Regions from separate parts of the Streptomyces sp. NBC_00872 genome, predicted to be linked through region 1. Evidence: riboswitches for the same ligand, from Rfam matches in the RefSeq annotation. Region 1 holds a riboswitch; the other holds the start of a gene.
The links. A riboswitch is a leader RNA that binds a small molecule or an ion and turns the genes downstream of it on or off. The one in region 1 is predicted to bind cobalamin.
Positions count from the first base shown of each region.

Region 2: it holds a riboswitch for cobalamin, as region 1 does, so the genes downstream of both, OG214_RS16615 (CbtB domain-containing protein) here and OG214_RS13195 (ribonucleoside-diphosphate reductase subunit alpha) in region 1, are expected to answer to the same signal.

Region 1 covers NZ_CP108806.1:3,113,470-3,121,207, forward strand. Annotated here, with positions in the region: gene OG214_RS13180 (GntR family transcriptional regulator) at 1-338, shown strand, start outside; partial or broken gene OG214_RS13185 (DUF3311 domain-containing protein) at 522-788, shown strand; gene mctP (monocarboxylate uptake permease MctP) at 869-2,500, shown strand; cobalamin riboswitch at 2,683-2,825, shown strand; gene OG214_RS13195 (ribonucleoside-diphosphate reductase subunit alpha) at 2,969-5,449, shown strand; gene OG214_RS13200 (ribonucleotide-diphosphate reductase subunit beta) at 5,449-6,525, shown strand; gene OG214_RS13205 (GNAT family N-acetyltransferase) at 6,576-7,100, shown strand; gene OG214_RS13210 (FAD-dependent monooxygenase) at 7,185-7,738, opposite strand, start outside.
Region 2 covers NZ_CP108806.1:3,891,080-3,898,817, reverse strand. Annotated here, with positions in the region: gene OG214_RS16655 (YnfA family protein) at 1-157, opposite strand, end outside; gene OG214_RS16650 (hypothetical protein) at 245-736, shown strand; gene OG214_RS16645 (Mut7-C RNAse domain-containing protein) at 817-1,551, opposite strand; gene OG214_RS16640 (GNAT family N-acetyltransferase) at 1,556-2,143, opposite strand; gene OG214_RS16635 (DUF6597 domain-containing transcriptional factor) at 2,300-3,334, opposite strand; gene OG214_RS16630 (TIGR03086 family metal-binding protein) at 3,398-3,967, shown strand; gene OG214_RS16625 (GlsB/YeaQ/YmgE family stress response membrane protein) at 4,165-4,428, shown strand; gene OG214_RS16620 (histidine phosphatase family protein) at 4,457-5,191, opposite strand; cobalamin riboswitch at 5,248-5,416, shown strand; gene OG214_RS16615 (CbtB domain-containing protein) at 5,454-5,678, shown strand; gene OG214_RS16610 (CbtA family protein) at 5,699-6,523, shown strand; gene OG214_RS16605 (NAD(P)-dependent oxidoreductase) at 6,752-7,387, opposite strand; gene OG214_RS16600 (TetR/AcrR family transcriptional regulator) at 7,471-7,738, shown strand, end outside.

The DNA of each region.
Region 1 (7,738 bases):
TGCGGCTGGCCAGCGGTGAGCCGATGGCCATCGAGACCACGCATCTGTCGGCCAAGCGCTTCCCCGCCCTGCGCCGCTCGCTCGTCAAGTACACCTCGCTCTACACGGCGTTGGCCGAGGTGTACGACGTCCATCTCGCCGAGGCCGAGGAGACGATCGAGACCTCGCTGGCCACTCCGCGCGAGGCCGGACTGCTCGGCACGGATGTCGGCCTGCCGATGCTGATGCTCTCGCGGCACTCGCTGGACGCCGCGGGTGAGCCGGTGGAGTGGGTGCGCTCGGTCTACCGCGGCGACCGCTACAAGTTCGTGGCGCGGCTGAAGCGCCCGGCCCGCTGACCCCGGACCGCGGCGGACGGCGGGCGGAAGGATCGGACGTACGGTCAGGAACCGGGCCCACGGGCCCGGTTCCTCCGCGTTCACCTCCCAGTCCTTCACATCCGGACCTACCCGCCGCTGATGCCATTGCCGTAGATTTCCTGCGCGCTCATCAATGGCGATCAGTGAGGGGACGGATCCGCTGTGTCAGAAGTCCAGGAAGAAAAGCCACCCACGACACGACCTCCGACGGTCACTCCCGTACGCGTGGTGATCGCGCTCTGTCTCTTCGCGCCCTTCGTGGCCCTGCTCTGGGTGAGCTCCTACGCCAAGACCGATCCCGCCTTCATCGGTATCCCGTTCTTCTACTGGTACCAGATGGCCTGGGTACTGCTCTCGACGGTGCTGACCATGATCGCCTATCTGCTCTGGCAGCGTGACCAGCGCGCCCGAGGCACCGGCAGTGCACGTGGCGCCGGTGGTTCCGGCGGCGCCGGTGGCTCCCGTGGCTCCCGTAGCTCCCGTAGCTCCCGCGAGGGAGGTGCGTCGCGATGACCGACGGCGTGAACGGTGTCGCGCTCACCGTCTTCATCTTCTTCTTCCTGGCCGTCACGGTCATGGGCTTCCTCGCCACCCGCTGGCGCAAGGCCGAGAACGAGCACAGTCTCGACGAATGGGGCCTGGGCGGCCGGTCGTTCGGCACCTGGGTCACCTGGTTCCTGCTCGGCGGCGACCTCTACACGGCGTACACCTTCGTGGCCGTTCCGGCGGCGATCTACGCGGCGGGCGCGTCCGGCTTCTTCGCCGTGCCGTACACCATCCTCATCTACCCGCTGATCTTCACCTTCCTGCCCCGGCTGTGGTCGGTGTCGCACAAGCACGGGTATGTGACCACCTCGGACTTCGTACGGGGACGCTTCGGCTCGAAGGGGCTCTCGCTGGCGGTCGCCGTCACCGGCATCCTCGCCACCATGCCGTACATCGCGCTCCAGCTCGTCGGTATCCAGGCGGTGCTGGATGTGATGGGCGTCGGCGGAGGCGAGGACACCAACTGGTTCATCAAGGACCTCCCGCTGCTGCTCGCCTTCGGTGTGCTCGCCGCGTACACCTACTCGTCCGGGCTGCGCGCGCCCGCGCTGATCGCCTTCGTCAAGGACACCCTGATCTATCTGGTGATCGCCGTGGCGATCATCTACATCCCGATCAAACTGGGCGGGTTCGACGACATCTTCGCCAAGGCGGGCGAGGCCTTCGCGGAGCCCAACCCCGTGACCGGCCAGCCACGCGGCGCGCTCGTGCCGGGCGAGGCCGGGCAGTGGGGCTATGCCACGCTGGCGCTCGGTTCCGCGCTCGCGCTCTTCATGTATCCGCACTCCATCACGGCGACACTGTCCAGCCGGAGCCGCGATGTGATCCGCCGCAACACCACGATCCTGCCGCTGTATTCACTGATGCTGGGTCTGCTGGCGCTGCTCGGTTTCATGGCGATCGCGGCCGGGATCGAGGTCGAGAACGGACAGCTCGCGATCCCGCAGCTCTTCGAGACCATGTTCCCCGACTGGTTCGCGGGGGTGGCCTTCGCGGCCATCGGTATCGGCGCGCTGGTGCCGGCCGCGATCATGTCGATCGCGGCGGCCAATCTCTTCACCCGCAACATCTACCGGGACTTCATCAAGCCGGACGCGACACCGGCGCAGGAGACGAAGGTCTCGAAGATCGTCTCACTGCTGGTGAAGGTGGGGGCGCTGGCCTTCGTCCTCACCATGGACAAGACGGTGGCGATCAACTTCCAGCTCCTGGGCGGGATCTGGATCCTCCAGACGCTCCCGGCCCTGGTCGGCGGGCTGTTCACCCGCTGGTTCCACCGCTGGGCGCTGCTCGTCGGCTGGGGCGTCGGCATGGTGTACGGCACGGCGGCGGCGTACGGCGTCGCGAGCCCCACCCAGAAGCACTTCGGCGGCTCCTCCGCGGAGATCCCGGGGCTCGGGGAGATCGGCTACATCGGTCTCACCGCGTTCGTGCTGAATGTGGTGGTGACGGTGGTGCTCACCTTCGTCATGCGGGCGCTCAAGGCCCCCGAGGGCGTCGACGAGACCGCCCCGTCCGACTACACGGCGGACGCGGGCGACCCGGGCGTCCAGGTGGAACTCCCGGCGGCGACCTCGGGCGACCCGGTGCGCTGACCCCGGAGCCACCCGGTGCGCTGACCGCCGGTACGCCCGCCCGTACGGCCATGGAAGGGCCGTCGCGACTCCCGGAAGGAAGCCGCGGCGGCCCTTCCGTATGCGGCGCGCGCCCGGAACGGACGAGGCCGACAACAAGCACCGAACCGACGCACGACACTACATCTGGGGGGTGACGCAGCGACCACCCACCAGATGTATGCTCGACCTCGCTGTCGACGCAGGGGAATCCGGTGGGAATCCGGAACTGTCCCGCAACGGTGTGCTGTGGCGTGTTTTGTCATGTCCGCGAGTCCGAATACCTGCCGACGGTGCGTCCGGTTCGACCGATCCGGGCGCCGAGACGTCCGGGCCTCGCGGTTGGGCCGGTGGACGCCGTACACCGTGCTGCCCGGGGAGGGCCCGTACGGCTGTGCGCGCCCCCGTATCCCCCGCGCCGGCCCGGAGCCGAGCGAGGGAGAGCACCACGTGACCATCGCGCCAGCCGATCCGGCTTCAGCCCCGGTTTCAGCCCCGGTTTCAGCCCGCCCCGGAATCACCGGGACCACCGGAGCTGCCGGGACCACCGGAGCTGCCGGGCCCGCCGACGGCCCCGGGGCCGTTCTGCTGCGGACCCTGACGGAGCTGACCGCCGATCTGCCCGACACCGATCCGGTCCGGGTCGCCGCCGCCGCGCTCCGGGGCCGTAACGCCGCGTCGGACGAGGCCGAGCTGCGCGGGCTCGCCACCGAGGCGGCGGCCGGGCTGATCTCCGAGGACCCCGCGTACTCCCGGCTCGCCGCCCGGCTGCTCACCCGCGCCATCGCCGACGAGGCCGCCGGCCAGGGCGCCGTGTCGTTCTCCGCGTCGGTCGCGACCGGTCACCGCGAGGGCCTGATCGCCGACCGTACGGCCGCCTTCGTCACGAGCCACGCCGACCGCCTCGACCAGCTGATCGACCCCGCCGCCGACGACCGCTTCGGCTACTTCGGGCTCCGCACGCTCCACAGCCGCTATCTGCTCCGCCATCCGCTGACCCGTCAGGTGATCGAGACCCCGCAGCACTTCCTGCTGCGCGTGGCGTCCGGCCTCGCGGAGGACGAGAGCGTGCGCGCGCTGGAGGAGGTCGCCGCGCTGTACCGGCTGATGAGCCGGCTGGACTATCTGCCGTCCTCGCCGACGCTCTTCAACTCCGGCACCCGCCACCCCCAGATGTCCTCCTGCTATCTGCTGGACTCCCCGCGCGACGAGCTGGACTCCATCTACGACCGCTACCACCAGGTGGCCAGGCTCTCCAAGCACGCGGGCGGCATCGGCCTCTCGTACTCCCGTATCCGCTCGCGCGGTTCGCTGATCCGGGGCACCAACGGGCACTCCAACGGCATCGTCCCGTTCCTGCGCACCCTCGACTCCTCGGTCGCTGCCGTCAACCAGGGCGGCCGGCGCAAGGGCGCGGCCTGTGTCTATCTGGAGACCTGGCACGCCGATCTGGAGGAGTTCCTGGAGCTGCGGGACAACACCGGTGAGGACGCGCGGCGCACCCACAATCTGAATCTCGCGCACTGGATCCCCGACGAGTTCATGCGCCGCGTCGAGACGGACGGCCAGTGGTCGCTCTTCTCCCCCGTCGACGTACCGGAACTGGTCGATCTGTGGGGCGACGAGTTCGACGCGGCGTACCGGGCCGCCGAGGCGGCGGGTCTGGCCCGCAAGTCCCTGCCCGCACGCGAGCTGTACGGCAGGATGATGCGTACCCTCGCCCAGACCGGCAACGGCTGGATGACCTTCAAGGACGCCTCGAACCGTACGGCCAACCAGACCGCCGAGCCCGGCAGCGTCGTCCACTCCTCCAATCTCTGCACGGAGATCCTGGAGGTGACCGACGACGGCGAGACGGCCGTCTGCAACCTCGGCTCGGTCAACCTCGGCGCCTTCGTCCTGGAGTCGGGCGAGATCGACTGGGAGCGGCTCGACGAGACCGTCCGTACGGCCGTGACCTTCCTCGACCGGGTGGTGGACATCAACTACTACCCGACCGAGCAGGCCGCCGGCTCGAACGCGAAATGGCGTCCGGTGGGCCTGGGCGCGATGGGTCTCCAGGACGTCTTCTTCAAGAAGCGGCTGCCCTTCGACTCCGCCGAGGCCGCCGCGCTCTCCACCAGGATCGCCGAGCGGATCATGCTCGCCGCGTACGAGGCGTCCTGCGACCTCGCCGAGCGCCACGGGCCGCTGCCCGCCTGGTCCCGTACGCGCACGGCCCGTGGCGTACTGCACCCCGACCACTACGACGTGGAGCGGGCCTGGCCCGAGCGCTGGGCGGCACTGCGCGCCCGCGTCGCGGCGACGGGCATGCGGAACTCCCTGCTCCTGGCGATCGCCCCGACGGCGACCATCGCCTCGATCGCCGGTGTGTACGAGTGCATCGAGCCGCAGGTCTCCAATCTCTTCAAGCGCGAGACGCTCTCCGGTGAGTTCCTCCAGGTCAACTCGTATCTGGTGGCGGACCTGAAGCGACTGGGCGTCTGGGACGCGCGCTCGCGCGAGGCGCTGCGCGAGTCCAACGGCTCGGTGGCGGACTTCACCTGGGTCCCGGCGGAGATCCGCGATCTGTACCGCACGGCGTGGGAGATCCCGCAGCGCGGACTGATCGACATGGCGGCGGCCCGTACGCCGTACCTGGACCAGAGCCAGTCGCTGAACCTGTTCCTGGAGACGCCGACCATCGGGAAGCTCAGCTCGATGTACGCGTACGCCTGGAAGAAGGGCCTCAAGACAACGTACTACCTGCGCTCGCGCCCGGCGACGAGGATCGCGAGAGCGGCTCGGGCGGCCGTACCCGCTCAGGCGACGGCCACGGCGGTAACGCCGGTGACGCCCGTGACGCCCGTGACGCCGCTGACGGTGGCCACGGCCGAGGAGGCCGTCGCCTGCTCCCTGGAGAACCCCGAGTCCTGTGAGGCGTGCCAGTAATGACCACCGAGACAACCGCTCAGACAGCCGAAACAGCCGAGACAGCTGAGGCAGCCGAGAAGACGACGCCGAAGACCAGGAACCTGCTGGACCCGGGCTTCGAACTGACCCTGCGGCCCATGCGGTATCCGGACTTCTACGAGCGCTACCGCGACGCGATCAAGAACACCTGGACGGTGGAGGAGGTCGACCTCCACTCCGACGTGGCCGACCTCGCCAAGCTCACCCCCGCCGAGCAGCACATGATCGGCCGGCTGGTCGCGTTCTTCGCGACGGGCGACTCGATCGTGGCGAACAATCTGGTGCTGACGCTCTACCGGCACATCAACTCCCCCGAGGCGCGGCTGTATCTCTCGCGCCAGCTCTTCGAGGAGGCCGTGCACGTCCAGTTCTATCTGACGCTGCTCGACACCTATCTCCCCGATCCCGAGGACCGCACGGCGGCCTTCGCGGCGGTGGAGAACATCCCGTCGATCCGTGAGAAGGCACAGTTCTGCTTCCGCTGGATGGACTCGGTCGAGACGATCGACCGGCTGGAGTCCCGGTCGGACCGCCGGCGCTTCCTGCTCAATCTGATCTGTTTCGCGGCCTGTATCGAGGGGCTGTTCTTCTACGGCGCGTTCGCCTACGTCTACTGGTTCCGCTCCCGGGGCCTGCTGCACGGCCTGGCCACCGGCACCAACTGGGTGTTCCGCGACGAGACGATGCATATGAACTTCGCCTTCGAGGTCGTGGACACGGTACGGAAGGAGGAGCCGGAGCTGTTCGACGACGACCTCCGGCAGCAGGTCACGGACATGCTGAAGGAGGCCGTCGAGGCGGAACTGCAATTCGGCCGCGACCTGTGCGGCGAGGGCCTGCCGGGCATGAACACCGAGTCGATGCGCGCATACCTGGAGTGCGTCGCCGACCAGCGCCTCCAACGCCTGGGCTTCGCCCCGGTCTACGGCTCGGAGAACCCGTTCTCCTTCATGGAACTCCAGGGTGTCCAGGAGCTGACGAACTTCTTCGAACGCCGCCCGTCGGCGTACCAGGTCGCGGTGGAGGGCACGGTCGGCTTCGACGACGACTTCTGACGGCTTCGAGACAACCGCCCGTTGTCGTACCCGTACCGCACAATCGGTTCATGGACTTCACGATCAGAGAGGCCGAGCCCGGGGAGTACACGCGGCTCGGGGAGATCACCGCGCGGGCGTATCTCGGGGACGGTCTGCTGGACTTCGGTGAGGACGACTCGTATCTGCCCACACTGCGCGATGTGGCCCGCCGGGCGGCCGAGGCGGTGGTACTGGCGGCCGTGGACCCGGACGGGACGGTGCTGGGCGGGGTCACCTTCGTCCCGTCCGGAGGACCGTGGGCGGACATCGCCCGGGACGGCGAGACCGAGTTCCGGATGCTGGCGGTCGACCGGGCGGCCCGGGGCAGAGGCGTGGGCGAGGCGCTCGTCCACGCCTGTGTGACCCGCGCTCAGGACACGGAGGGCTGTATACGGATCGTCCTGTCGACCCAGTCGGCCATGCGACAGGCTCACCGGATCTACGAGCGCCTGGGCTTCACCAGAACCCCCGAGCGCGACTGGGAACCGCACCCGGGGCTTCCCCTCCTGACCTACACCCTGGACCTCCGGCCTCCCACCCCCCAAACCAACTGACCCACAACACCCGGCCCCCGGCCCTGTGGGCGGTGAGCATCGGTGATCCGCCGTTCTGATGCGCAGGCGGCACGGTCCGCGGCGCTACCCCCGGGGTGCCTGTGAGCGGGTGTGGAGGGTGCGGGCGACCCTTGGGCCCAGCCAGCGCTTGAGTTTGCGCAGGGGCTCCAGCTGTTCGGCGGCTCTGTCGATGCGGTAGTAGAGCTGGGGCGGGACGTGGGGGAGCAGGGGGGAGTGGCGCTGGCCCAGGAGGGCGAACATATGAGCCGGGGCGAGATTGATGTAGCGGGGGAGGTTCTCGTACCACTGGGCGCTGTAGCGGGCCGCGCTCTGGACGGGGAGGAGGGCGGACTTGCGTTCGCGCTCGTAGCGGGCGAGGGCGGGGCGGAGGTCCGTGTGGCCGCGCAGCGCTTCGGCCAGGGCGATGGCGTCCTCCAGTGCGAGGGTGGTGCCCGCGCCGATGGAGTAGTGCGTGGTGTGCGCGGCGTCGCCGAGGAGGACGAGATTGCCCCGGTACCAGGTCCGGTTGGTGAGGGTACGGAAGTTGAGCCACTGCGCGGCGCGGTCGGTGTGTGACCGCCCGATCAACTGGTGACCGTCCAGGGGTCCGGCGAAGAGCCGCTCCAGCAGGGCCAGGC
Region 2 (7,738 bases), 780 kb from region 1:
CGTACGCCCCCAGGGCGATGACCCCGGCGCCGATCCAGATCCACCCCCGGCCGCCTCCGGTGCCGTCACCGCGCACTCCCTGCCAGACGAGCCAGGCGCCGCCGATCTCGAAGACCGCGGCGAGCAGGAAGAGAGCGGCGGAGCGGAGAACGAGCATGCGAACAGCGTGCCATGCGGGTGATCGGAGACGCGCCGGGGTGACGATTTATCGCTATTGCGATGCGATGATCAGTATGTTCCCCTCATGGGTGTCATGCGTAACGCGCTGCTGGTAGTGGTGTCCGCGGCCACGGTGGTCATGACAGGGGCGGGTCCTGGTGCCGGTGCTTCCCGGGTCTCCGGCGCCGTCGAGCCGGAGGCCGATCTGTCGCACCACGGGCATGTGTCGCTGTGGGGCGGCGAGTTGACGCTTCGGATCCAGACCGGGAACCACGGGCCGTCCGGGCTGACGGACGCGACCGTACGACTGCACTTCTCGGCCCCTTTGATGCACGACCTCTCACTGCCGTCCGCCTGTCTCTGGGGCGGTGAGCGGGTGGTGCTGTGCCGTACGGGTCACCTCCGCGCGCTCGGACGGGGCCCGGAGATCACGGTCGACCTCAGGACGGTCGGGCGGCCGGACGAGGTGGTCGTCCGGATCGACACCGCCTGGAGCGGCGGCGCGAGTGACCGCAACCCCGAGAACCATCAGCACCGGGTGCTGGTCCCGGACACGGGCGACCGGTACGTCTTCTGAACTCCGGCACGGCGATCCGCGCGGACGCGCCGTCGCCTCCGCTACGACTGCCCGCCCCGTCCGACCTGCCCGCCCTGTGGCTACGCGGCCGCGTTGCCGAACTCCCGTACCGCCGCCTCCACGATCGCCGCCAGCCGGGCGTGGTGCGCGCCCCGCCAGTACACCCGGCCGCACGTCCGGCACTGCGCGAAGACGTCGTACGAACGCTGTGTGCCGTGTTCCAGCCGCTCCTGGACGGAGTCCTTGTCGGCGGGGCCCAGTTCGCCGTTGCAGGCGGTACAGCGTGTCCAGGGCGCGAGGGCGGGCGCGAAGCGCTCCAGTACGTCCCGGAGCTGGTCGTCCGGGCGGTCGCTGTAGATATACGCCCCGGCCCAGATCTCGCGCCGCCGCAGCAGCCCGCGGTCACGGGACAGCATCACGCGGCGCTCCGTGGCGGAGAAGGTGGCCAGCGCCGGATCCCCGAGGTCCTCGCTCTCGTACGCCGCGTCGACGCCCAGGAGCCGCAGCCGCCGCGCGAGCGTGCCGAGATGGACATCCAGCAGGAAGCGCAGGGGCGCGCCCGGCACGCGTTGCGGCCGGCTCACGGCCTGCACCTCGATCGATTCGCCCGCGGCGGGGATGTGCGCGACGGGCACTTCGCGGCCGTCGACGAGCAGCCGCCCGACCTCGGTGAGCGGGACGCCGAGCGACTCGACCGCGTGGCCGAGTGTGGACTTGCCGTCGGTGACCACGGCCGTACGTCCCTGGCGCCGCTCGGCCGCCACGAAGAAGCGCAGCTCAGAGGCGAAGCTGATCTGGATCTCCGGTCCGTTCACGCCGTCAGGATGTCATTGGAGGAGGGCAGCGGGCCAGGGCATTCCGGGTCGGCGGCGGGTCGGCGTCGAGGTCCAGCCGCCAGTCGTTGCAGCGCATCACATTCCCCGGCGGGAACTCGAAGTCGCATTCGCCCTGGAGGGAGAAACCGGCCCTGCGGCACAGTCGGTTCGACGACGGATTGTCGACGGAAGGGAAGGCGTGCAGATAGCGGTGTTTCTTCTCGGCGCGCGCCCTCTCCGCGACGGCCGCCGTCGCCGCGGCGGCGATGCCCCGTCCCTGGAACGCGCTGAGGACGCCCCAGCCCGTCTCGTACACCTCCTGTCCCTGCCAGGTCTTCTCCCAGAACCCGATCGTGCCGACCGCCTCACCGTCCGGCAGCAGTACGACGCGGAACATACGGCCCTTGCCCGTCCGGTCCGCGCTCAGGTCGACGTACCGTCTGTGCCGTTTGACAAGCTGTTCCTCCGTCTCGGGACCGCCGAGATGGGTCATCATTTCCGGCGTGTTCGCCGCGCGGAGAAGGCCGAGATCGGTCTCCGACCACGGTTCGAGCCGTACGCGCGGTGCTTTGATCTCCATGTCACGCTCCATGTCACGCACTGTAGGGCGGGGGTCTGACATATGGGCCGGGAACGGCGCGTTGGCCGTCGGCGCCGTAGCGGAACGTGAAGTTACGGCAGTGCCGCACAGAGGTAAGGGCAGGGGCGGGGACGTGGTCCGGTCCGGGAGGGCGTGGGAGCGGCTGGTTCAGAGGCCCGAGCGGCTGTAGGCCGTCGGCGGTACTCCGACGGTCGCCGTGAAGTCGCGTACGAGATGTGCCTGATCGCTGTAGCCGAGTTCGGAGGCCAGCTCCGCCCAGTCGACCTGTCGGCCGGAGTCCGGTGCCGACGCTGAGCCGGAGTTGGAGCCGGAGCCGGGATCGGGGTCGGGGCTGGACAGGGAGCCGGAGCTGGAGCCGTCGCGGGGGGCGGCGTCGGCCTCGGGGCCTTCGCCGGTGACCGTGCCCGCGTCCGACTCGGCGCGCTCCAGCGCCTCATGGATCCGGTAGCGCAGGATGACCCACTTCGGCCCCACCCCCACATAGGTGGCGAACAGCCTCTGCAGCGAGCGTGTGGAGACCCCTTCCGCCTCGGCGAGCTGGGCGACGCGCCGGATCGTACGGTCGGTCCTGATCCGGTCGGTCAGCGCCATGGCGTGGTCGGCCCCCGGGTCCGGCCGCGGGCCGACTCCCAGCAGATACGTGTCGAGCGCGGCCACCCTGGCGTTCTCCTGCCTGGCCTCCTGCTTGGCCTTCTCCGCGGTCTCCTCCCCGGACTCTTCCCCGATCTCCTTCTCGGACTCTTCGGCTTCGGCGGGGCCGAGCACCGTCTCGATGTCCGCGTCCGTCGTGGGCATGACCTCGCCGAGGGGCACCCGCCGTCCTGTCCACTCCGACACGGGCCACCGCGGCGCGAACGGCCGGAAGCCACCGGGTCTGAACTGCACCCCGCACACCCGGCCCCGGCCTTCGAGCCGCTGGGTGAACAGTTCCAGCCCGATGCCCGAGACCTCGGCGAAGGGCGGGCTGTCGGGTCCGTGTCCGAAGCGCTGGAAGACCACGTTCACCGAGGGGTGCGGCACGACATGGGAGACGTACGGCTGGGGCAGATCCCAGTCGATCAGCCAGTAGTGCTCCAGGTACGGCCGCAGGGCCGGCGCCGGTTCGCGGCGTCGGAAACGTACCCGCGCGAACAGCTCCGGGGCGTCGACGATGCCCCGCGTGTCACGCCGTGGACCGGCCATGGACGGATCCTATGTCGCGTTTGTTCAAGACGCCGAGAGCGGTCGGTTCATACGGTCGGGGCCATGAGCGACAAGATCAGCAAACTGTTGGAGGTGGCGGCCGACCGTACCGTCACCGTCGTCCGCGGCATCACCGATGACCAGCTCGCCGCACCGACTCCGTGCGACGAGTACGACGTACACGCCCTGGCCGACCATCTCTTCCAGGTCGTCGTCAACTTCCAGGCGCTGGCTGCCAAGAAGGACGCCGATTTCGGTGCCGCCCCCGAGCATCTGGCGGGGGAGTGGCGCGAGCGCTTCGCCGAGGAGACCGTGCGGCTCGTCGCGGCCTGGGACGCGCCCGGAGCGGATGAGGGCACCTCGGGGGCCATGGGGCTGCCGGCCAGGACGGTGGGTGCGATGGTGCTCGGCGATCTGGCCGTGCACGGATGGGATCTGGCGCGGGCGACGGGGCAGCCGTACGACCCGGATCCGGCGCTCGTCGAGATGCTCGGGGAGGAGTTCGCGGCGCTGGCGCCGATGGCGAGGAAGATGGGGGTGTTCGGGGAGCCGGTGGAGGTGACGGAGGACGCCGGACCGTTCGAGGTGCTGCTGGCCGCGACGGGGCGCGACCCGCACTGGAGCCGCGCGTAGCGCCTCCCGAGGTATCTCCCGCGATACCTCCCGCGATATCTCGTGCGCTATCTCGCGTGGACGTTCGCCCTTCCACCGCCCATGACCCTCAAACCGAACTGGCGAACTATCGCACTCCTGGACTGAACGCATATTCGGCGGGCAGACGTTCTGACATACACCGCGATCAACAGCGAGTGTGGTGAGAAGGAGCGGGCATGGAGATCTCCGGCATTTTCACGGCCATAGTGATCGGTATCGTCATCGGCGTGCTGGGGCGGCTCGTCGTCCCCGGGCGCCAGCACATCGGTGTGCTGTGGACGATCGTGGTCGGTATCGTCGCGGCCCTGATCGGTACGGCCCTGGCGGCGGCCGTCGGGGTCGCCAATACGGACGGTCCTGACTGGGTCGAGTGGATAATCCAGATAGGTCTGGCGGCGGTGGGTGTCGCCGCGCTCGACCGGGCCAAGGCGCGCCGCTGACCGACTTCGTCGGGGTGTGCGGGGATCCTCAGGGCGCGGCGGTGCGCAGGGGACGGCCGGCGAGCAGATTCCAGCGCCCGTCGCGCCCGCTGAGTTCGATGACGCACAAAGGCTGTACGTCGATCCTCCAGAACGACTGGGGGGAGGCACCGAGGGCGTGGACGGCGGCGGCGCGGATGATGTCGGGTTCCGCCACGGCGATGACATGTCCGCCCGAGTCCTCGCCGGAATCGGAGCCGAGGCCGTCCAGCCAGTGACCGACGCGGGTGTGGAAGGTCAGCAGGGATTCCCCGCCATGAGGTGCGGACGCGGGATCGGAGAGCCAGGCGGCCACCGACTCCGGTTCCTCGCCGACGACCTCATCGAGGGTTCTGCCCTGCCAGCGGCCCATCGCGCAGGGGGCGAGGTCGGACAGCGGCTCGGTGTCCAGGCCCAGGATCTCGGCGGTACGGCGACAGCGGTGCGAGGGGGATACGTAGAGGGCGGCGGCGCGGGGGAAGGTCTCCCGTACGGCTTCGGCCTGCCGGAGCCCGAGGGGGTCGAGTGCGTCGACGGTGTCGGGTGCGTCGACGGTGTCGGGTGCGCCGGCGCCGGCGCCGGAGTGGGTGCCCGTGCCGGTGGTGACGCCGGCGGTGCCGGTAGTGGCGTCCGCGCCCCGGGCCGGGGTCGGGTCCGTGGCGCCGTGGTCGGTGCGCTCGGGGAAACGGGCCTCGCGCAGGGCCGTGCTGAAGGCCGGTGAGACAAGCATCACCCGGGTCGTCATACGGCTCTCCTCGTTCCGGTTCCGACGGTCTTTCGACGCCTGCCGCTGATCGGTGTCCTCTTGGCCCGTCTGCCGGTTCGCGGTACCTTCACGTCGATATCACGACGGCGGGACGGAAGTCCGGTGAGAGTCCGGCACGGTCGCGCCACTGTATGCCGGGTGTCGGCCGTGTGACAGCGCGGTGGAGCCCGGTCAGTCAGACCCGACGGCCGTCGTTCGAGCTCCATCGAATGGGACGCGAGTTCCCCAAGGAGGTTCCGCCATGGCTGAGTCCATAGCCCCGCCGACCGTTTCGCCCGTCAGCGTCACGGTGACCCCGCTTCCACTGCGCGCTGTTCTGCCGTGGGCGGTGTTCGTGGGCACGCTGATGCTGGTCCTGCTGTACTTCGTCGGCGCCGAGCAGGGCGCGACGTCGGTGTTCTCGGGTGAGGGTGTGCACGAGTGGGTGCACGACGGCCGTCATCTCCTCGGCTTCCCCTGCCACTGACGCTGACGGAGATCACGCACATGCTTGCCTCCACCGTCAGAACTCTCCTGGTCCGCGGCATGATCGCGGGTGTGCTGGCCGGGCTCTTCGCGTTCGCGCTGGCGTATCTGGCCGGTGAGCCCTCCGTACGGGACTCCATCGCGCTGGAGGAGACCCAGTCGGCACCGGCGGCGGCGCACGCACCGGGAGCGACGCACGAGCACGGCGAAGAAGAGGAGGAGGAACTGGTCACCAGGCCGGTCCAGTCGACGTTCGGACTGGCCACCGGAGTCCTCGTGTACGGAGTGGCCCTGGGCGGAATCGCCTCGCTGGTCTTCTCCGTCTGTCTGGGCAGGATCGGCGGATTCGGACCGAGGGCGACCGCGGCGCTGATCGCGGGAGCGGCCTTCACCACGGTCTATCTGGTGCCGTTCCTCAAGTATCCGGCGACCCCGCCCGCGGTGGGCAACCCGGACACCATCGGCAAGCGCACCACGCTGTTCTTCCTGATGATCGTGCTCAGCGTGCTGCTGGCCGTCGTCGCCGTCATCGCGGGCAGACGGCTCGCTCCGAAGCTGGGCAATTGGAACGCGTCCGTCGTCGCCGGCGCGGGATATGTCGTCGCCGTGGCGGTCGCCTGTCTCGTCCTGCCCGGCAACTCCGATGCCGTTCGGGAGACCTTCCCGGCCGCTCTCCTCTGGGAATTCCGGCTGGCATCGGTCGCCGTGCAGGCGCTGCTGTGGACGGCCTTCGGGCTGATCTTCGGCGCGCTGGCCGAGCGGGTACTGCGGCCCGGTGGCCAGGGTGTCTCCGCGGCGGGCGTGGACGCCGGCGGTGTCACCTCACCGGTACGGACTGCCGGCTGACGTTCCGTCCGCCGACGCCCGCCCGGTCCGCCGACGCCCGCCCGGTCCGCCGACGTCCCTGTCGTCCGATGTACCGACCGCCGCCGCCCCTCTCCGCTCTTCTCATCCCTTTCGCCGGCACGGGCCCGAGCCCGGACCCGGACCTGAGCCCGCGTAGGGAAGGCCGGACCTGAGCCCGCGTCGGGAAGGAAGGAATGAGCGCGGAGAAGGGCGGGCGTCGGGCGGGCGTCAGTTGCTGACGCCGACGGCGTGCCGGACCGTCTCCGGGAGCGTCACGAAATCCAGCATGGCGCGGGCGACGTCGGCGCGGGTGATCGTACTGCCGGCCGGGCCCGTTCCCACCTGGTGGCGGTAAGTGCCCCTGCCGGCGGCGTTCGTCAGCCGGGGCGGCCGTACCGATGTCCACTCCAGGTCGCTCTCCCGCAGGAGCCGTTCCATCACTTCGAGGTCGGTGTACAGCTCCTTGAGAGCCGCCCAGAGCACGGGTGTGAGCACCCGGCGTGTGAGCCACGCCTGACCGGTCCCCGCGCGGTTGAGCGGCGCGGCGCTGACGACGACGACCCGGCGGACTCCGGTCGCCGTCATCGCCTCGACCGCCGCGCGGGCGGAGGAGGAGGCGGGCTTGAGCGGGTCATGGCGGCCGAGCTGGCCCATGCCGGACAGGACGGCGTCGGTTCCGTCGACGACCTTGATCAGAGAGGCGGGGTCGAGGGCGTCGGCCTGGAGCACCGTGAGGTTCTCGTGCGTCAGATTCAGCCGGGACGGATCCCGTACGGCGGCAGTCACCGTATGCCCGTCCGCGAGGGCGTGCGTGACGATCTGCCGTCCCACGCCGCCGGTGGCTCCCAGCACTGCGAGTTTCATGACCATGCCCCTTCGAGGGGAGTGAATACTTACTCCCCATAGTGGGTGAGTGTTCACTCACCTGTCAAAGCTAGGATGGCGGTATGACTTCAGAAGCAGCTCCGCCGCCGTCCAAGCCCCTGACGGGGGGTGCCCTGACCCGCTCGCGCATCCTTGACGCCGCCGCGCGCCTGATGAACACGGTGGGACTGACCCGTACGACGACGAAGGAGATCGCGAGGGAGGCGGGGTGCTCGGAGGCGTCGCTGTACAAGCACTTCCGCGACAAGGAGGAGATCTTCGTCACCGTCCTGCGCGAGCGTGAGCCGCGCTTCACGGACGCGCTGGCGGCGCTGCCGGGGCGCGCGGGCG